4 regions of the Catenuloplanes atrovinosus genome follow, and region 4 is predicted to be linked to each of the others. Evidence: riboswitches for the same ligand, from Rfam matches in the RefSeq annotation. Region 4 holds a riboswitch; each other region holds the start of a gene.
The links. Region 4 has a riboswitch for cyclic di-AMP ahead of J2S41_RS34440 (C40 family peptidase). Riboswitches for the same ligand answer to the same signal wherever they lie in the genome.

Region 1: it holds a riboswitch for cyclic di-AMP, as region 4 does, so the genes downstream of both, J2S41_RS24645 (C40 family peptidase) here and J2S41_RS34440 (C40 family peptidase) in region 4, are expected to answer to the same signal.
Region 2: it holds a riboswitch for cyclic di-AMP, as region 4 does, so the genes downstream of both, J2S41_RS27870 (C40 family peptidase) here and J2S41_RS34440 (C40 family peptidase) in region 4, are expected to answer to the same signal.
Region 3: it holds a riboswitch for cyclic di-AMP, as region 4 does, so the genes downstream of both, J2S41_RS31825 (coiled-coil domain-containing protein) here and J2S41_RS34440 (C40 family peptidase) in region 4, are expected to answer to the same signal.

What each region holds. Positions count from the first base shown of each region.
Region 1 covers NZ_JAVDYB010000001.1:5,571,215-5,575,671, reverse strand. Annotated here, with positions in the region: gene J2S41_RS24655 (type 1 glutamine amidotransferase) at 1-337, opposite strand, end outside; gene J2S41_RS24650 (MurT ligase domain-containing protein) at 729-1,949, opposite strand; cyclic di-AMP (ydaO/yuaA leader) riboswitch at 2,311-2,473, shown strand; gene J2S41_RS24645 (C40 family peptidase) at 2,479-2,973, shown strand; gene mraZ (division/cell wall cluster transcriptional repressor MraZ) at 3,420-3,851, shown strand; gene rsmH (16S rRNA (cytosine(1402)-N(4))-methyltransferase RsmH) at 4,033-4,457, shown strand, end outside.
Region 2 covers NZ_JAVDYB010000001.1:6,302,215-6,306,671, forward strand. Annotated here, with positions in the region: gene J2S41_RS27860 (helix-turn-helix domain-containing protein) at 1-732, shown strand, start outside; gene J2S41_RS27865 (DUF6232 family protein) at 910-1,365, opposite strand; cyclic di-AMP (ydaO/yuaA leader) riboswitch at 2,149-2,293, shown strand; gene J2S41_RS27870 (C40 family peptidase) at 2,302-3,330, shown strand; gene J2S41_RS27875 (DUF6642 family protein) at 3,378-3,998, opposite strand; gene J2S41_RS27880 (sigma-70 family RNA polymerase sigma factor) at 4,186-4,457, opposite strand, start outside.
Region 3 covers NZ_JAVDYB010000001.1:7,143,989-7,148,445, forward strand. Annotated here, with positions in the region: gene J2S41_RS31820 (glycosyl hydrolase) at 1-494, shown strand, start outside; gene J2S41_RS31825 (coiled-coil domain-containing protein) at 536-1,531, opposite strand; cyclic di-AMP (ydaO/yuaA leader) riboswitch at 1,534-1,664, opposite strand; gene J2S41_RS31830 (glycoside hydrolase family 65 protein) at 1,882-4,248, opposite strand; gene J2S41_RS31835 (HAD family hydrolase) at 4,308-4,457, opposite strand, start outside.
Region 4 covers NZ_JAVDYB010000001.1:7,735,694-7,740,150, forward strand. Annotated here, with positions in the region: gene J2S41_RS34430 (C40 family peptidase) at 204-1,073, shown strand; gene J2S41_RS34435 (LamG domain-containing protein) at 1,271-2,092, shown strand; cyclic di-AMP (ydaO/yuaA leader) riboswitch at 2,231-2,404, shown strand; gene J2S41_RS34440 (C40 family peptidase) at 2,467-3,405, shown strand; gene dcd (dCTP deaminase) at 3,506-4,084, opposite strand; gene J2S41_RS34450 (pyridoxamine 5'-phosphate oxidase family protein) at 4,139-4,457, shown strand, end outside.

The DNA of each region.
Region 1 (4,457 bases), 2.2 Mb from region 4:
TCAGCTCCAGGCCCTGGCACTTGGCGCCCTTGGCGAAGAACGACGTGCCGAGCAACTGGTAGCCGGCGCAGACCGCGAAGACGGCGGCGCCCTGGTTGACGGCGCGGTGCAGGCCGCCGTCCGCGTTCAGCCGCTGCGCCGCGAGCGCCTGCGGGCCGTCCTCGCCGCCGCCGATCAGATACACGTCCGCGTGCGTGGGCAGTGGCTGGTCGGAGCGGACCTCGATGGTCTCCACCGGGATGCCGCGCTGCTGCGCCCGCTTGGCCAGGATCAGCATGTTGCCGCGGTCGCCGTAGGTGGAGAGCAGGTCGGGGTAGACCCACACCACCCGGACCACGCTGTCCCCGCCCGCGCCCTGCGGCGCCGGCTGCCCACCGGGCTGCTGCTGCCCCTGCGCGGGCGGCTGTCCGTAAACCGGCGGCTGTCCGTGAACCGGCGGCTGGCCGTAGACCGGCGGCTGTCCGTAGACCGGTGCCTGCTGGGGCGGTTGCCCGTAGACCGGTGCCTGCTGCGGCGGCTGTCCGTAGACCGGCTGCTGCTGAGGCGGCTGTCCGTAAACCGGCGGTTGTCCGTAAGCCGGCGGCTGGCCGTGGACCGGTGGCTGGCCGTACGCCGGTGGCTGCTGCCCGTACCCCGGCTGCGGTTGTCCCTGGACCGGTGGCTGCTGGCCGTAGGCCGGCTGATCGCCCCAGCTCTGCCCGCCCTGGCCGGGCGCGCTCCACTCCGGGTTAATTGACACGGTCCAGCTCCGCTCGGATGTCTTGGAAGGCGGTGTAGTTGGCGATGACCTCCAGGCGCCCCGGCGGCACGCTGGCGATCGCCTCGCCGAACGAACGGACGTGCCGGAAGGGCACGTCGTTCACGTCCAGCCGGACCGCGAGGTCGAACGCCCGGTCGCCGGTGATCAGCACCTGGCGCCCGCGCAGCGGCGCGAAGTCGACGTCGAACAGCCAGGACGTGTCCAGCCCGTCGGGGTCGCGCGCGTTGATGGACAGCAGTGTCGGCGCGTTGTCCGCCATGTCGAACGCCTCGAGCCAGCTCGCCGGGTTCTTCGCCAGCAGCAGCCGGATGTTGCGCCCGTCCCGGTCGACCTGCGCGTAGCGGCCGGCCACCGACGCGACCGAGGAGAGCGTGGGCACGGCCTGCAGCGGCCGGATGCCGAACGCGGCCGCGACCGCGAGCGCGGTGGCCGCGTTGCCGAGGTTGACCCGGCCGGGCAGCTGGAGCCGGATCAGGTGCCAGGCGCCGGACGGGTCGAGCACGCCGTCGTCCTCGACCACCCACTGCGGCGCGGGGCGGCGCAGCGGGCAGCCGGTGCACCACCACTGGCCGTCCTGGCGCTCGATGGTGGAGCCGCACTCCGGGCAGACCCAGGAGTCGTCCTGCCAGCGCTGGCCGGCGCTGAACCAGCTCACCGTGGGTGAGTTGCCGGCGGCCCAGACGATCATCGGGTCGTCGGCGTTGGCGACGAGCGCGACCTCCGGGTGCTTGGCCAGGGTGGTGCGCCAGAGCTGAGCCATCATCGCCACCTCCTTCGCCCGGTCGAGCTGGTCGCGGGAGAGGTTGAGCAGCGCGACCACGCGGGGCCGGGTCTCCTCGATCACCTGCGGGAGGTAGTGCTCGTCCACCTCCAGCACCGCGTACGGCGTGGCGCCGGCCTTGGCCAGCGCGGAGGTGTGCCCGGTGGGCATGTTGGCACCGAAGGAGTTGGTCGCCACCGGCCCGAGCACGCCCAGTGCGGCCGCGGTGAGCCGGGTGGTCGTGGTCTTGCCGTTGGTGCCGGAGACCAGCGCGATGGCGCGGCCGGCGGCGAGGTGCTCGAGCAGGTCGGGATCGATCTTGAGACCGATCCAGCCACCGATCACGGAACCGTCGCCCCGCCCCGCCGCGCGGGAGAGCGCGGCGGCGGTGCGGGAGACCTGGGTCGCGACCTTGGCGCGGAGGGGCATGTTGCCTTGCGTCACCCGAGCGAGGTTACCGGACCGGCACCGCTTCCCGGCCGGGTCGTTCGTCTCCGGGCGATAACCACGTACCGCAGCGGTGTGACCTCGATTTGTGTGGGAAGCTTCACCGGCCTCGATATACGGAGGGTAGTGGTGCGCGCCCGAACGGTGGCGGAATATCGGGCACCCGACACGTCGGGGCGGCGGGCCGGGCATGCCAACCTCGGAGCGTGATCATTTGACCACGAGGACCTGCTCCCGGCGTCCGCTACAAACGATGGGCCGGTGTGCGATCCGCCCGCCGGCCGCGCCGACCGCGGGACACGCCGAACCCTGCCCGTTCCCGGCGACGCGACGTCACCTCGCAGCACACATGGCACCGAAGGGCAGGGACGGGGGAACCACCCGATTCATGACGGCTCGTCCTACGAGCCTGGGGGTGAAGCCCGGCCGTGACCTCTCGCGGCCGGGCCGGGCATCTTCGGCGCCCGAACCCGACAGCTAACCCCGCAGGCGCGCCGGAAGGACTCCTTTCGTGACAGCGCACTCCCCGGTCCGGTCTCCGCGTCTTCGTCGGAATCCGGCCCGGCGCTCCACCCTGCTCGCCGCGCTGGTCGGACTCTGTGTCGCGGCCGGCCAGCTCACCGCCGTCGCGCCCGCGAGCGCGGCACCGGCCGCCAAGGCGGCCGCGGTCGTCGCGCTCGCCAAGAGCCTCACCGGGAAGCGGTACCGGTACGGCGGCGCGAACCCGAGCGGATTCGACTGCTCCGGGTTCACCATGTACGTCTACCGCAAGGCGGCCGGCCGGGCGCTGCCGCACAGCGCCAACCGCCAGCAGCGGTACGGCGTGGCGGTCCCGAAGTCCCAGGCGCGCCCCGGTGACCTGCTCATCTTCCGCAAGGGCGCGCACGGCTACCACGCCGCGATCTACGCGGGCGGGGACTACATGTATGACGCCCCGCGCCCCGGCGTGCGGGTCGGCAAGCACCGGATCTGGTCCCGCTCGTACGTGGTGCGCCGGATCGTCTGACCGGGAAGGGCCCGCCGCGTCCGGCGGGCCTTTCCGCATTCTCACAGCGATTCCGCAGCGACCGTTCGGCGCCACCCACGGAGATCATCCGGCCACGCCACGTGGCCGCGCGATCCCTCCACTTCCCTCCACGGAATAATCCCCAGCCCTGCACACCGCGGAAAAACCACCCGAAAAATCCGTATAAAAGGTGCGGCGAGAACGTCGATCCGTACGGATGTCGGAAACCGGACGGGCGTACGGGATGGAACCCCTCCACCGAGCGCAACCCTGCGTGACGTGCTCTTTTGCACGCCCACACCCCTTGACGACGCGCTGATTCCGGTTGCGGGTGGAGGGAAGTGGAGTAAAGTGGGGCCACATGGCGGGGTCGTGGAGAGCCCGCCGGCCCGAGTGATCAGCGGCACCGCGAATGCCGCCGGCAAGGGCGAGGGGGTGAGCCGCGAGTGTTTCTCGGCACGCACACCCCGCGCCTGGACGACAAGGGCCGGCTGATCCTCCCGGCCAAGTTCCGGGACGAGCTGGCGGGAGGTGTCGTGATCACGAAAGGGCAGGAGCGCTGCCTCTACGTCTTCCCGATGCCCGAGTTCCAGCGGATCTCGGGGGAGCTGCGGGCCGCACCGATGACGCACAAGGCGGCGCGGGCCTACAGCCGGGTCTTCTTCGCCAGCGCGCACGACGAGGTTCCGGACAAGCAGGGCCGGGTGACCATCCCGGCCCACCTGCGGGAGTATGCGGGGCTCGACCGTGAGCTGGTCGTGATCGGTGCCAGCACCCGGGTGGAGATCTGGGACAAGGCGGCCTGGGAGTCGTACCTGGCGGAGAGCGAGGACGACTTCGCGGACATCGGGGAGGGGGTGCTGCCCGGCGGGCTGTAGTCGACGGGAAACCCGTACTGCGAGATCTCCAGCCGCTCGGCGCTCCTGACGCCCCTTCCCCGGTGTCAGGCGCGACGGTGGTGACGCCAGGAGGGCGGATGGGGATCTGGCGGTACGGTCTTCGTCGCACTGCTGGCGGGCATTGCGTGAATCGAATCGTCACCAGGTGATGGGGGTCGACATGGGGGTGCCCGAGCCGGAGCTCGTGGCCGAGGGCCGGGAGTGGCAGGCGCGCGGCACGCACGTGCCCGTGCTGCTGGAGCGGTGCCTGGCGCTGCTCGCCCCCGCGCTGGCCGGCGACGCGCCGGTCTATGTGGACACGACCCTGGGTCTCGGCGGGCACGCCGAGGCGATCCTGACCGCGAACTCCCGGCTGACGCTGATCGGCCTGGACCGGGACACGGAGGCGCTCGAGCATTCGCGCCACCGGCTGGCCCGGTTCGCCGACCGGGTCCACCTCGTGCACGCGGTCTCCGACGAGCTGCCCGGCGTGCTGGACCGGCTCGGCTACGAACGGATCGACGGCGCTCTGTTCGATCTCGGCGTCTCCTCGTTACAGCTCGACGCGCCCGATCGCGGGTTCGCCTACGCCCAGGACGCTCCGCT
Region 2 (4,457 bases), 1.4 Mb from region 4:
TCGAAGGTGATTCGCATCGAGGCCGGCACCGTCGGCATTTCCACGATCGACGCCCGCGCGCTGACCGGGCTGTACGGCATCACCGAGCCCGACCGGGTGGAGGAGATCCTCGGCCTGGCCCGCAACTCGCGCCTGCGCACCTGGTGGTCGACGCTGCGCGACCGGGTCAACCCGTCCTACTACGCCTACATCGGGCTGGAGGACGAGAGCGTGGAGGTGCTTTACTTCGCCCCGACCACGCTGCCCACGCTGTTGCAGACCCGCGGCTTCGCGGCCGGCGGCGCGCCGGTGCGGCCGATGGACGAGGACGACCGGGACACCCGGATCAACGTGCGGCTCCGGCGCCAGGAGGAGATCCTCAACAAGAGGCGCCCGCCCCGGATCACCGCGATCATCGACGAGGCCGTGCTGCACCGGATCGCGCACGCGCCGAAGCGGGCGCCGGAGCAGCTCACCCACCTGGTCTCGCTGAGCGCGTCGCCGCACATCACGATCCAGGTGCTGCCGTTCAGCGCGGGCCCGCCGCCGGTGGTGGCGCCGTTCGCGATCCTGCAGTTCCCGGACCCGGAGGACGCGGACGTCATGTTCGTGGAGAACGCGGTCACCGACGAGGTCATCGACCGCCCCGAGGAGGTCCGGCCGTACCTCGACGTCTTCCGCGAGTTGCGGGACAAGGCGCTGGACCCGGCGGAGTCACTGGCGATGATCAAGGAAATCGTCGGCGGCGAATGACGAAGCGCCTTTCCGGCCGGAACCGCCAAAGGCGCCATGGTCATGGGCGCGCCCGGGGAAGCGCGCCCATGATCTCCCAATGTGGTCCGTGAACCAGCGGGCTATCTGAAGGGGTCGTGTCGTGCCGCCACACCCCGGTCCGGAATTGTCACTCGGGCACGGACATCGTGCTTCGACTCACATGCTGTACGGGTCGATCGACGACACCGGCGCCCGGACGGCACCGAGCTTCGCGACCTCCTGTGCGCGCACCAGTGCGCGGGAGATCTGGCCGTACTGCCTCTCGTTGTCGCTGACGAACAGCCGGACCGTCATGCCGTGGTAATCGCCCCAGAGTTCCCAGACGCGCGGCCGGGTGCGATTGCCGACCACGCCGAGCAGCATCGGCACCAGCGCCGCCGCGCCGAGCACGACGTAGGTGGCCGGGCCGAGCCCCTGGAGACCGTTGCCGAAGCTGAGTGCCGCGAAGACCGCCAGCAGGCTCACCCCTGAGGCGGCCACCGCACGCACCGTGAGCCGGTCGAATGGGCCTCGCACGGTGCGCAGCCCTGCCAGCTCGCTGGTCGGCCAGCGCCGGCCGCCGACCTCGAAGTACTCGGGGGTGACGATGACGTCGGCCGTCTCGAACGCCACCCGGGTGCTCGGCGCGGCACCGGGAGATACGTAGCGACGGGTTGAACGCGGCGAGTAACGAGCGCTATTCTCCATCGGAGTCCTCCTGCGGCTCTTTAGGAGTTGGTCTGTTGTTTACGGCGATCGCGGGTGGTGTTTCCGGTTGCCGCCGGTCACCACCCCGCGTCCGCCGCGGTGGCTTTCCCCGCCCCCGGGGAAAGACGATCTCCGGAGTCCTGTGGCGTGGACTCCGAGGATCACGTGATGCGTTAGCGCGCGCTGCGGGAAAATCGCCTGGGCTCCCGTGCCGAGAAGCGTCTCCCTTGCGGGAGAACCCTGAGACCTCCCCAATGGCCATACTCCCAACCGCACGCCACTAATGGGAAGGGGGCAATCTGCCACCTGGCAGATTTCCACCCGTCAGGGCTGCGCGGCAGACGATTTCCTGTGGCGTTTATACGCATTTGCCCGAGAAGTGGAACGGGAAGCGTCCGCAAGAACTCGCAAATTGCGTATTCCGCGCGTTCATCACCGCCGCCGCATCGATCAATTACTCCAAGAAGGCATTCCTTTACTCTCCGCTATCACGAAATTTGCCCCATTCTCGGCGAAAGCCCACAGATGACCGCCGTCACCCTTTCGATACTCCGATTTGGTCGTTACCGTGGGTGGGCCGGACCTGGTCCGCAGTCACTCCCCCCGGAATGACGCCAGCCCGGCGCCGCCGAATCGCCCGGCCTCGGCCGGCGGTGCACCCCCGCACCGTCCGGAATCGAGCCCGCCGATCGCCGGTCCTGCCGGGCCCACCCGGCGTGGCCCTCGAGCGGTGTTGCGGCGAACCGGGGACCCATCAGAGTCCCATCCGGGGTGAATCCGTGCGCACGCGCGGTAGGGCGTCCTTCTGGCCCGAATCCGTCAGCTAACCCGGTAGGCGGCAGGGAAGAAGGGTCCACCCCGTTGTCAGCTTCGCGTGCGATCCTGCGCGCCACCGTGCTGGCGGCCATCGCGGTCGGCGTTCTCGCGCCGGCCACCGCCGTCCACGCCGAGCCGTCCAGCGCCGACCTCACCAAGCAGATCGACAAGGCTTCCCACGAGCTGGAAGTCGTGATCGAGTCCTACAACAAGCTCAATGAGGAGCTGAAGGCCACCCAGGCCGCCGCGAAGCAGCTCAGCGACAAGACCGCCGCGCTCGAGGAGCAGGTCAAGGAGGCGAGCACCTCCGTCGGCCAGCTCGCCAATCGGGCCTACAAGTCCGGCCGCTTCGGCGAGGCGAACACGTTGCTCACGCTCACCGACAGCCAGGACCTGGTCGCCGGCCTCAGCGTGCTCGAGCAGCTCGCCGAGACGCGCAACGACGAGGTCGCCGTCTACACCGCCACCGAGGCGCAGTACGCCGAGGAGAAGGCCAAGCTCGACGCCGCCGAGAAGAAGCAGAAGGCGCAGCGGGACGAGGCCGCCAAGCGCCGGGCCGGCATCGAGGGCGAGCTGAAGAACCTGTACTCGCTGCGCAAGGCCGCGTACGGGCGGGAGCAGGAGGAGGCGGCCGCGCGGACGCCGGTGAACAACGGCGGCAACAACGGCGGCGGTGGCAGCAACGGCGGTGGTGGCAACAACGGTGGCGGCGCCGTCCCGAGCGCGCCCGCCGGGTCGAGCAGCGTGGTCCAGTTCGCCTACGCGCAGCTCGGCAAGCCGTACATCTACGGCTCCGCGGGCCCGAACGGATTCGACTGCTCCGGCCTGGTGAAGGCGGCGTGGGCGACGGCCGGCAAGTCGCTGCCGCACAACGCGGCCATGCAGTGGAACGTGGTGGCGCACATACCCGCCTCCGCGGTGAAGCCGGGCGACATGGTCTTCTACCGCGATCTGGCGCACGTCGCGATCGCCATCGGCGGCGGCAAGGTGATCCACGCGCCCCGGCCGGGCGAGGTGCTCACCATCGCACCGATCAACATGATGCCGCCGTACGGCTACGGCCGGGTCAGATAGGCGGCACGGCGCGAAAGGGCGGGTACCCCACGGGTGCCCGCCCTTTCTCACACCGCGGTGGCCTGCACCGGCACCCGCCCGCGCGTGCCCGGCCGCCAGGTGCGCCCGTTCGCGTAGACGATCCGGAAACCCAGGTAGGCGGCCAGCTCCCGCCACGGCCCGGAGCCCATCCGCTTCTCCGCCGCGTTCACCATCGCGCCGTTGGCCAGCACGTCCAGCAGTACGGTCTCGAACGCGGCCGAGTCCACCCAGTCGACCTCGCGGGTGTAGCCGCACACCATCGCGGCGCCGGAGACGTCCAGGAAGTCCAGCAGCGTGGCGTCCGAGGCCTTCAGCACGGAGCAGGACCCGAAGTAGAGGCGCTTGTCCTGGCAGCGCCCGGCCAGTTGCTCCGCCACGTCGTCCAGCTCGACCGCGGCCTTGTCGGTCAGGCACAGCCGGCCCGGCTCGCCGTGCATGGCGAAGAACCCCACGCGGTAGTCGCTGTACTGCTTCAGCAGCCACCGGTCGAGGAAGTAGCTCAGCTCCTCGGGGGTGGCCACGTCACGGTAGATGAACCGAATCCGGCGCAGGCGCTCCAGCAGTTCCAGCGTGGGGATGACGGAGCCTCGCTCGTAGAGGTCCCGGTGCCACTGACCCTCCACGCAGAAGATGCCGCCGCGCGCCACATCGCCTCCCCCGAGCTGTGGTTTCCCGTACCCCGCAGGCGACCCTACCCATCCCGCGCCGCCCTGCCCATCGCTGACGCGGTGGCCATCGCGACGCGACGCGGCCGCAGTGACGAACGCAACGGCCGGCCCCGGGGATCGGGACCGGCCGGTTCGTTCGTACCGCCGAGGGGTGTGGGGTTGTGGTCTAGGCCGCCTGGAGGCCCTCCGCGCGGGCCAGCTCGCGCAGCCGGCCGAGCGCCTGGATCTCCAGCTGGCGGATCCGCTCCCGGGAGAGCGAGAACCGCGAGGCCACCTCGGTCAGCGAGTGCTCACGGCCGTCCTCCAGGCCGTACCGCGCGCGCATGATGCCGGCGGAGCGGTCGTCGAGGTGGTTGAGCAGGCCCTCGATGCGCTGACGCTCCAGGCCGGTGAGCACGATCTCCTCCGGCGAGGGGGCGTCCGAGTCGGCGACCAGGT
Region 3 (4,457 bases), 590 kb from region 4:
GGACCGTGAGCCGGACGATCCCGGCGGTGCCGGCGCCGATCCCGCTCACCCGGTGGACGCTGCGGGTGGCGGACTGGCGGCCGGGGTCCAGTGCGACCGAGACGCTCTCCGTGACGCACACGGTGGAGCTGGACGGGCTGCGGCCGTGGACAGAGCTCCCGGGGCTGGCGGACGTGTCCGGCGTCGGGCGGTACACGGCCGTGGTGGACGTGCCGGCGTGCGCCGGGGCGTACCTCGGCCTGGGCGAGGTCTTCGACACCGCCCGGGTGACCGTGAACGGGCGCGCGGTGCCGGTGAGCCCGCTGAACCCGGTGGCGGACGTGGGGCCGTACCTGCACGAGGGCCGGAACACGATCGAGGTGGAGGTGGCGACCACGCTGAACAACCGGCTGCGGGTCGCCGATCCGGCGGTCTACGGCGTGGCGCCGCGCCAGGCCTACGGGCTGACCGGGCCGGTCACGCTGATTCCGTACGGCGAGGTGCGGGTCTGGTGACGAAGGAGCCCGCGGCGCGTGCCGCGGGCTCCTTCGTCACGTCAGATGACGGATAGATGCACGTGGTTCGTATGGTCACCGGACGGGGTGCCGCCGCCCGCGTACGACTGCCAGCCGCTCGACGGTAGCCAGATCCGGCTGTACCAGATCACGTAGAGCACGCCGAGCCGGTCCGCGTTCTTGATGTAGAAGTTGGCCAGGTTGTCGCCGTAGGCCTTGTCCGCACCGAACGCGACGCCGCCGAAGCCGCTCGCCTGCGCCGACCAGTCGCAGGCCCGGCCGCGCGGATGCTCACCACCGTCCTCGGCGCTGCGATAGCAGGAGACGAAGTGGTTGAAGCCGGCCGACTTGGTCTGCTGGTAGGCGTGCAGCAGGCGGGGGGTGATGCAGCCGCCGGTCGTGGGGTCGTCCACGGTGCAGCTCTCGGCCGGGAACGAGCCGTCCGCGCCGCGCTCGGTCGCGACCGCGACCGCCGCGGAGCCGCTGCCGGACTGCACGTTCGCCGCGGCGCCGCCGCCCGCGGCCTTCAGCGCGTTCTCCGCCTGCTTCTTCCGCTTGTCCATGGTCTCGACCTGCTTCTTCTGCTCACCGATCTCAGCCTCGATGGCAGACTTCGCACGGGTGGCCTCGTCCTTGGCCTCGACCAGGTTCTGTACCTGCTTCTCCTGGTTGATCGTCATGGTCTCGAGCAACGTCGCACGGTCCATGAAACCGTTGCCCTCGGAGACGTTCAGCATCGCGACCATGGGGGCGAGGCGACCGTTGCGGTAGGTCCGGCCGGCCAGCTCGCCCACCGTCTCCTCGCGCTTCTTGAGGTCGGCCTCGATGGTCTTGAGCTCCTCGGTCAGCTCCTTCTGGCGCTTCTCCGAGGCGGCGAGCTTGTTCTTCGCCTCGATGTAGCCCTTGCTGGCCGCGTCGAGCTGCTTCCTGAGCTGTTCCGTGCCGCCCTCGTCGATCGCGTAGGCGGGCGCTGCGAACGCTGCGGTGGCAACGCTCGCCAGCAGCACGGCGAGTGCCGCTATTCGCCGTAGGCGCATCATGTTCCTCTCCTCAACCGCCGGCCGGGTTAGCTGACGGGTTCGGGATGGGAACGACACCCCTACCGCTGGCGCGGATTCACCCCACGAACGTGGTTCCCCGACTCGCTGAGCGATTTGGCGGTGGTCGCCACGGGCACCGGGCGCGCCCGCCGATGACGACCGGCGGCAAGACTACCCAGTCGCTGCTAGGACGACCGCTCTAGATCCGGAAACTTAAGAATTCCCTATAGTGACGCAAAGTGCCCGCTCAATAACAGGAAACCATAGAGACACATCGACACGGTATGCGAAAAGGCCGCCCCGGATAATCGGGGCGACCTTTCCTATACTAATTGTCGAACAGTCAATTACAGAGAGCTTGCACGACGGGCCGGTGCGCGGCCCGCGGGCTGGTGCGGCTCCGGCCCCACGTGGGTCCGCTCCGGGATTCCCATCGTCACCGGCTTGTCCGCCGACACCGTCACCAGCTCGCCGTGGTGCACAAGTGTGATGCTCTTCTCACCGGTGCCGTTACGCAGCGAATAGGTGACCTCGTCGCTGCGTACATCCACCCGCAGCCGCAGCCCGCGCCAGAGCAACGCGAACTCCATCCGGGTGATCCGCTCCGGCAGCCGCGGGTTGAACGACAGCTGGCCGCCGTGGTCCCGCATGCCGCCGAGGCCCATCACCAGCGAGATCCACGAGCCGCCGAGCGACGCCACGTGCAGGCCCTCGCGCGCGTTGTTGTGCAGGTCGTGCAGGTCCATCAGCGCGGCCTCGCCCAGGTAGTCGTGGGCGAGCTCCAGGTGGCCGGTCTCCGCCGCCAGCACCGCCTGGGTGCACGCGGACAGCGACGAGTCGCGGACCGTCCGGGCCTCGTAGTAGGCGAAGTTGCGCGCCTTCTCCTCGTCGCTGAACGCGTCGCCGCGCCACAGCATCGCGAGGACCAGGTCGGCCTGCTTCACCACCTGCTTGCGGTACAGGTCGAAGTACGGGTAGTTGAGCAGCAGCGGGTAGTTCTCCTGCGGCGTGCCCTCGAAGTCCCACTCCTGCAGCCGGGTGAAGCCCTCCGACTGCTGGTGCACGCCCAGTTCGTGGTCGTACGGCAGGTGCACGGCCGCGCCCGCGTCCCGCCAGCCGGCGATCTCCTCGTCGTCGACGCCGGCCGCCCGGGCCTTGTCCGGGTACTTCAGCGCCACGTCCGCCGCGGCGTAGAGGTTCAGCTGCGCCATCAGGTTGGTGTAGATGTTGTCGTCGACCACGGCCGTGTACTCGTCCGGGCCGGTCACGCCGTCGATGTGGAAGCGGCCGTGCCGGTCGTGGTGGCCGAGCGAACGCCACAGCCGGGCCGTCTCGATCAGCAGGTCGAAGCCGTAGTCGTGCTCGAAGTCCTCGTCACCGGTGGCGAGCACGTAACGCCGGGCCGCGTCCGCGATGTCCGCCGCGATGTGGAACGCGGCGGTGCCGGCCGGCCAGTACGCGGAGCACTCGTGCCCGCGGATGGTCCGCCACGGGAACGCGGCACCGCGCAGGCCGAGCGTCTCGGCCCGCTCCTTGGCCAGGTCGAGGGTGGCGTGCCGCCAGCGCAGCACGTCCTTGGCCGCGTCCGGCTGCGTGTACGTGAGCACCGGCAGCACGAACGTCTCCGAGTCCCAGAACGTGTGGCCGTCGTACCCGGGGCCGGTGAGCCCCTTCGACGCGATCGGCCGCATCTCCGCCCGGGCGCCGGCCTGCAGCACGTGGAACAGCGCGAAGCGCACCGCCTGCTGCACCTCCGGGTCGCCCTCGACCTTGACGTCCGAGTGGTCCCAGAACGCGTCGAGGTACTCCCGCTGCGCCGCGACCAGCCCGTCCCAGCCGGTGAGCCGGGCGCTGGCCAGCGCGGCGCCGACCTGGTCCCGCAGCGCGGGCACCGAGCGGCGCGACGACCAGCCGTACGCGATGAACTTGACGATCCGCAGCTTCTGACCCGGCTCGAGCATGCAGGCGACCGTGGTGCGCAGCCAGTCCGGGTTGCCCTCGGTCTTGACCATGTGGCGGCCCTCGGTCTCCACCACGTGCTCCATCGCGGCGGCCATCCGCAGCTTGCTCGTCTTGGTGCTGTGGATCAGCAGCCCGCCCAGTTCCTGGGTGAGCTCCTCCTCCGCCAGCAGCGGCGACTCCAGCAGCGCCGCGACCCGGGGGTCGCGCTTGGTGGGCGGCAACTGCTCGTTCGCCACCAGCTCGGACTGCACGATCACCCGGGCCGGGCCGTTGACCGGCTCGACCTCGTAGGCGATCGCGGCGATCGCGCGCTGGGTGAACGACACCAGCCGGGTCGAGCGCACCCGCACCGACCGGCCGGCCGGCGAGACCCACTCGACCTCGCGCTCCAGCGTCCCGGCCCGCATGTCCAGCACGCGCTCGTGGGAGACCAGGTCGCCGTACCGGACGTCGAACGGCTCGTCGTCGACGAGCAGCCGGATCGGCTTGCCGTTCGTCACGTTCACGATCGTCTGCCCGGACTCCGGGAAGCCGTAGCCGGCCTCCGCGTAGGGCAGCGGCCGGAGCTCGTAGAAGGAGTTCAGGTACGTGCCCGGCAGACCGTGCGGCTCGCCCTCGTCCAGGTTGGCCCGGAGGCCGATGTGGCCGTTGGAGAGCGCGAACACGGACTCCGACTGTGCCAGGACGTCGAGGTCGAGCCGCGTCTCGCGGACATGCCAGGGCTCGACCGGATAAGCCCGCTCTCGGATCACAGCGATCCCTTTCAGTGTTGATCTGAGCCCGTCGGTGAACCACCGGCGGGTTGCCGTCCCTATCGGGGCTCGCCGCCGTCCAGGAGTTCGGCGAGATCCGATACGACGATGTCGGCGCCGTGGGCACGCAACGCGTCCGCGTGCCCGACCCGGTCCACTCCGACCACAAACCCGAAGCCGCCGGCCCTGCCGGCCTCGACGCCCGCCAG
Region 4 (4,457 bases):
CTCCGCCGGCACTTCCGATTCCGGTCCGGCAGACCTCTCACCCCCCACGGAGGCGAGCCACGGTGACGCCCAGGCTCTCGTTGCGTCCCCATCGTGTGTTGACGCGCGCTTTAATCTCGGCCGGCGCGGCTGTTCTCTTCAGCCTGACGCTGCTCTCCACCCCCGCTCATGCTGAGCCCACCCTCGCGGAGATCGAGGCTCAGATGGATGAGAAGTGGGCGGAGCTCGAGCCGACGATCGAGGAGTACAACAAGGTCCACAACGACCTGAAGGCGAACCAGAAGAAGCGGTCCGAGCTCGAAGCGAAGATGAAGCCGCTCAACGACCAGATGAAGGCCGCGGTCGACAAGGTCGGCGTGATGGCCAACCGGTCGTACCGTGCGGGTCCCGCGTCCGGGCTGAACTCGATCCTGCAGACCAGCTCACCCACCGCGCTGACGGACCAGCTGATCTACCTGGACCGGCTGGCCGAGGGCGAGCGGCAGGACATCGAGGCCGTCACCGCCGCCCGCAGCGAGATGGACAAGCAGAAGGCCGCGCTGGACAAGGTCGTCTCCGAGCAGGAGAAGCGGGACAAGGAGCTCGCGGACAAGAAAACGCAGGTCGAGAAGGAACTCGACGAGCTGGAGAAGCTGCAGGAGGAGGCGTACGGCTCGGTGGCCAACGTCCCGAGCAGCGGCAGCACCTCGCCCTCCGACGGCAACTGCTCGTCCTCCGGCGCCAGCGGCGTGGCCGCGACCGTCGTGGCGACCGCGTGTGCGCAGCTCGGCAAGCCGTACGTGTTCGGCGCGGCCGGCCCGGGCTCGTTCGACTGCTCCGGTCTGGTCGCGTTCTCCTACGCGGCGGCCGGCATCAGCCTGCCGCACAGCACCGTCTCGCAGTGGAACATGGGGACGTCGATACCCGCGGACCAGGCCCAGAAGGGCGACGTGGTGTTCTTCAACAGCAGCCTCAGCCACGACGGCATCTACCTCGGTAACGGCATGATGGTGCACGCGCCGCAGCCGGGCATGTCGGTCGAGGTGCTGCGCATCGACGTGATGCCGGTGGTCGGCTTCCGCCGGTACGGCTGACGCCGCGCCGTTTCGCAGTGGAGCCCTCGCCGGACGTACCGGCGAGGGCTCCTGCTTTTGCATGATTTTTGCGGCCGGCTGCGGTGGGTGGGCCGGGCGGCGGGACCGGCAATACCCACAATGGGGGAATGTCGGATTCACGCCGTATGCCAGTAATGCTGACCGGCCGGGTGGCTGCGGTCGCCGTGGGAGGTGCGGTGCTCGCACTGCTCACGGGCGCGGTGGTGGTGTCCGGCGGGTCGCCAGCGCCGTCGCCGTCCTCCACGGCGTCCGCGCCGCCGGCCTCCCCCTCACCCTCGCGCTCGGCCGCCGTGTTCTCGCCGGAGGCCTTCGTGGACGAGGAGACCACCTCGGCTCCGTCCGAGGTGGCGCGGGCCGCGGCCGGGCCGATCGCGGTCCGGTACACGTTCGACGGCGGTGCGGGCCGGCAGTTCCTGGACCTCACCGGCCGGTACGGCATGCGCGCGCGGACCGCGGTCGGCGGCGTGCTCGGCCTCGCCCGGCACGGTGCCGGCTGGGCCGCGGCCTTCCCGGCGCGCTGCACCGCGCTGCCGCAGAACTGCCCGCGCGCGATCCTGGAGGGCGGCCACCCCGCCGCGCTCAACCCCGGCACCCGGCGGTTCCAGTACGGCGCGTCCGTGCTGATGCGGCCCACCGACACCTCGGCCGGCGCGAACGTGCTGCAGAAGGGCTTCTCGGTCGGCGGCGGCACCCAGTACAAGCTGCAGGTGGACGGGATCGCCGGCCGGCCGAGCTGCGTGGTGGCCAGCCCGACCCGCATCTACCGGGTGATCGCGCCGGTGCGGGTGGCCGACGGGCGGTGGCACACGGTCGGATGCGTGCGGAACCGCGGCACGCTGTCGATCAGGGTCGACGGGGCGGCGCGCGGCACCGTCAAGCTCCCGGTCCGGCTGTCCATCGCGAATACCGAGCCGCTGCGAATCGGCGGGAAGAGTGTGACGGCCAACAACGATCAATATGCCGGCCAGATCGACGATGTATACGTGACGATCAATTAACGGACAGTTGCATAACGTACCGCGACGGCGTTTGTACGTACCGATTTTTGAGGTAGATCGGCTTGCGGCGTCCGTTTTGCCTCTCTAATCTTGGGGATCGCCAGGCTCGACGACGCGCGATCACCCCCGGTCGCCGCGAGCCTGACACCGCCGAATCATTCACTCGGATGAACCGGGGACCCAAGGCGCACTTGGGGTGAATCCGTCGGCCACCCACCGACGGTAGGGCGATGACCCTGTGGTGAGCGCTTCTGCACCGGCCTCACCCGCCCGAACCCGTCAGCTAACCCGGTAGGCGGTCAGGGACACGAGGGAGCAAGACTTCGGTGGCAGGCATTGCCGCACTCCGAAATCGGTCCGTCATAGTCGGTGCGATGTGCGCGCTGACCACCGCCCTGGTGGTCACGCTCGGCGGCACCGCCGCCCACGCGGAACCGACCGTGGCGGAGGTGGAGAAGCAGATCGACGAGGCGTGGACCGAGCTCGAGCCTACGATCGAGAAGCACAACTCCACCCGCCAGGAGCTGCAGAAGAAGAAAAAGCAGGCGGAGGTGCTGGGCACCAGGATTCAGCCGCTGCAGGCGGAGGTCGACCTGGTCATGGGCCGGGTCGGCGTGATCGCGGCGGAGGAGTACAAGACCGGCCCGGCGAGCACGCTCGGATCCATCCTGCTGACCGGCTCGCCCACCACGCTGACCAACCAGCTGGAGCTGCTCGACCACTTCGCCCGGACCCAGGGCCGCGACATCGCCGAGGTCGTCGAGCTGAAGGAGCAGCTGGAGGCGGAGAAGGCGCCGCTGGACGCGCTCATCGCCGACCTCACCACGCAGGAGGCGGAGCTCAGCCAGAAGACCAAGGAGATCAACGCCAAGGTCGACGAGCTGCAGAAGCTCCGGCTCCAGGTCTACGGCAACGGCGGCGGCGGCGAGCTGGCCCCGGCGCCCTGCCCGTACGAGTACCCCGGCGGCAAGCGCAGCGTCGTGATCAAGTTCGCGTGCGCGCAGATCGGCAAGCCGTACGTCTGGGGTGCGGCCGGCCCGGACGCCTTCGACTGCTCCGGCCTGATGCTCGCGGCGTACGCGCAGATCGGCATGTCCTTCCCGCACAACGCGGCCGCGCAGCGCGGGCTGATGAAGTCGGTCAGCCGCGACGAACTACAGGTGGCCGACTTCGTCTTCTACCGCGCCGACCTCAGTCACGTCGGCATGTACGCGGGCAACGGCTGGGTGGTGCACGCACCCAACCCGGCGGAACCGGTACGGATGATGAAGATGGACGCGATGCCGGTGCACAGCTTCGGCAGCCCGCTCTAACCCGTACGACGTGGAAGGCCGCCCTGCAGGGCGGCCTTTCTCATGCCGGCCTTTCTCATGCCGGCCTTTCTCATGCCGGCGACTCTCATGCCGGCGGCGCTCATGCCGTCGGCCAGGTGCGCCAGTTGCGCCAGGAGCGGCTCGGCGTGGGGCCGCGCTGGCCCTGGTAGCGGGAGCCGTAGACCTCCGAGCCGTACGGATGCTCGGCCGGCGACGACAGCCGGAAGATGCACAGCTGCCCGATCTTCATGCCCGGCCACAGCGTGATCGGCAGATTCGCCACGTTCGACAACTCCAGCGTGACGTGGCCGCTGAAGCCCGGGTCGATGAAGCCGGCCGTCGAGTGCGTCAGCAGACCCAGCCGGCCCAGGCTGCTCTTGCCCTCCAGCCGCCCGGCCAACTGGTCACCCAGCGAGATCACCTCCAGCGTGGAGGCCAGCACGAACTCCCCCGGGTGCAGCACGAACGGCTGACCCACCGGCACCTCGACCTCGGACGTGAGATCGTCCTGCTGCACGGACGGGTCGATATGCGTGTACAGGTGATTGTTGAAGACCCGGAACAGCCGGTCGAGCCGCACGTCGATGCTGGACGGCTGGACCAGCGCGGCCTCGAACGGATCGAGCGCCAGCGTGCCAGCCTTGATCTCGGCGACCAGATCCCGGTCGGAAAGCAGCATCCGGACACCTTAACCAAGCTGGCCGTTAGAACGCATGTTCGATAGGATTGCGGCATGGCTACCTGGACCGCTTTCGCCTCGTCACAGCCCGGTTTGGCCGCCGCCATCCGCTCCCTCATGCAGCAGTACGGTCCGGGCCTCGGCTACCTCGCCACCGTCCGCTCCGACGGCGGCCCCCGCGTCCACCCCGTCAGCCCCGTCATCACCGACGAGGGCCTCTTCTGCTTCATCGTCGACTCCCCCAAGCGCCGCGACCTCGACCGCGACGGCCGCTACGCGCTGCACAGCTTCCCGCCCGAGGACAGCGACGACGAGGCCTACCTCGCCGGCCACGCCCACGCCGTCACCGACCTCGCCCGCATCACCCGCCTCG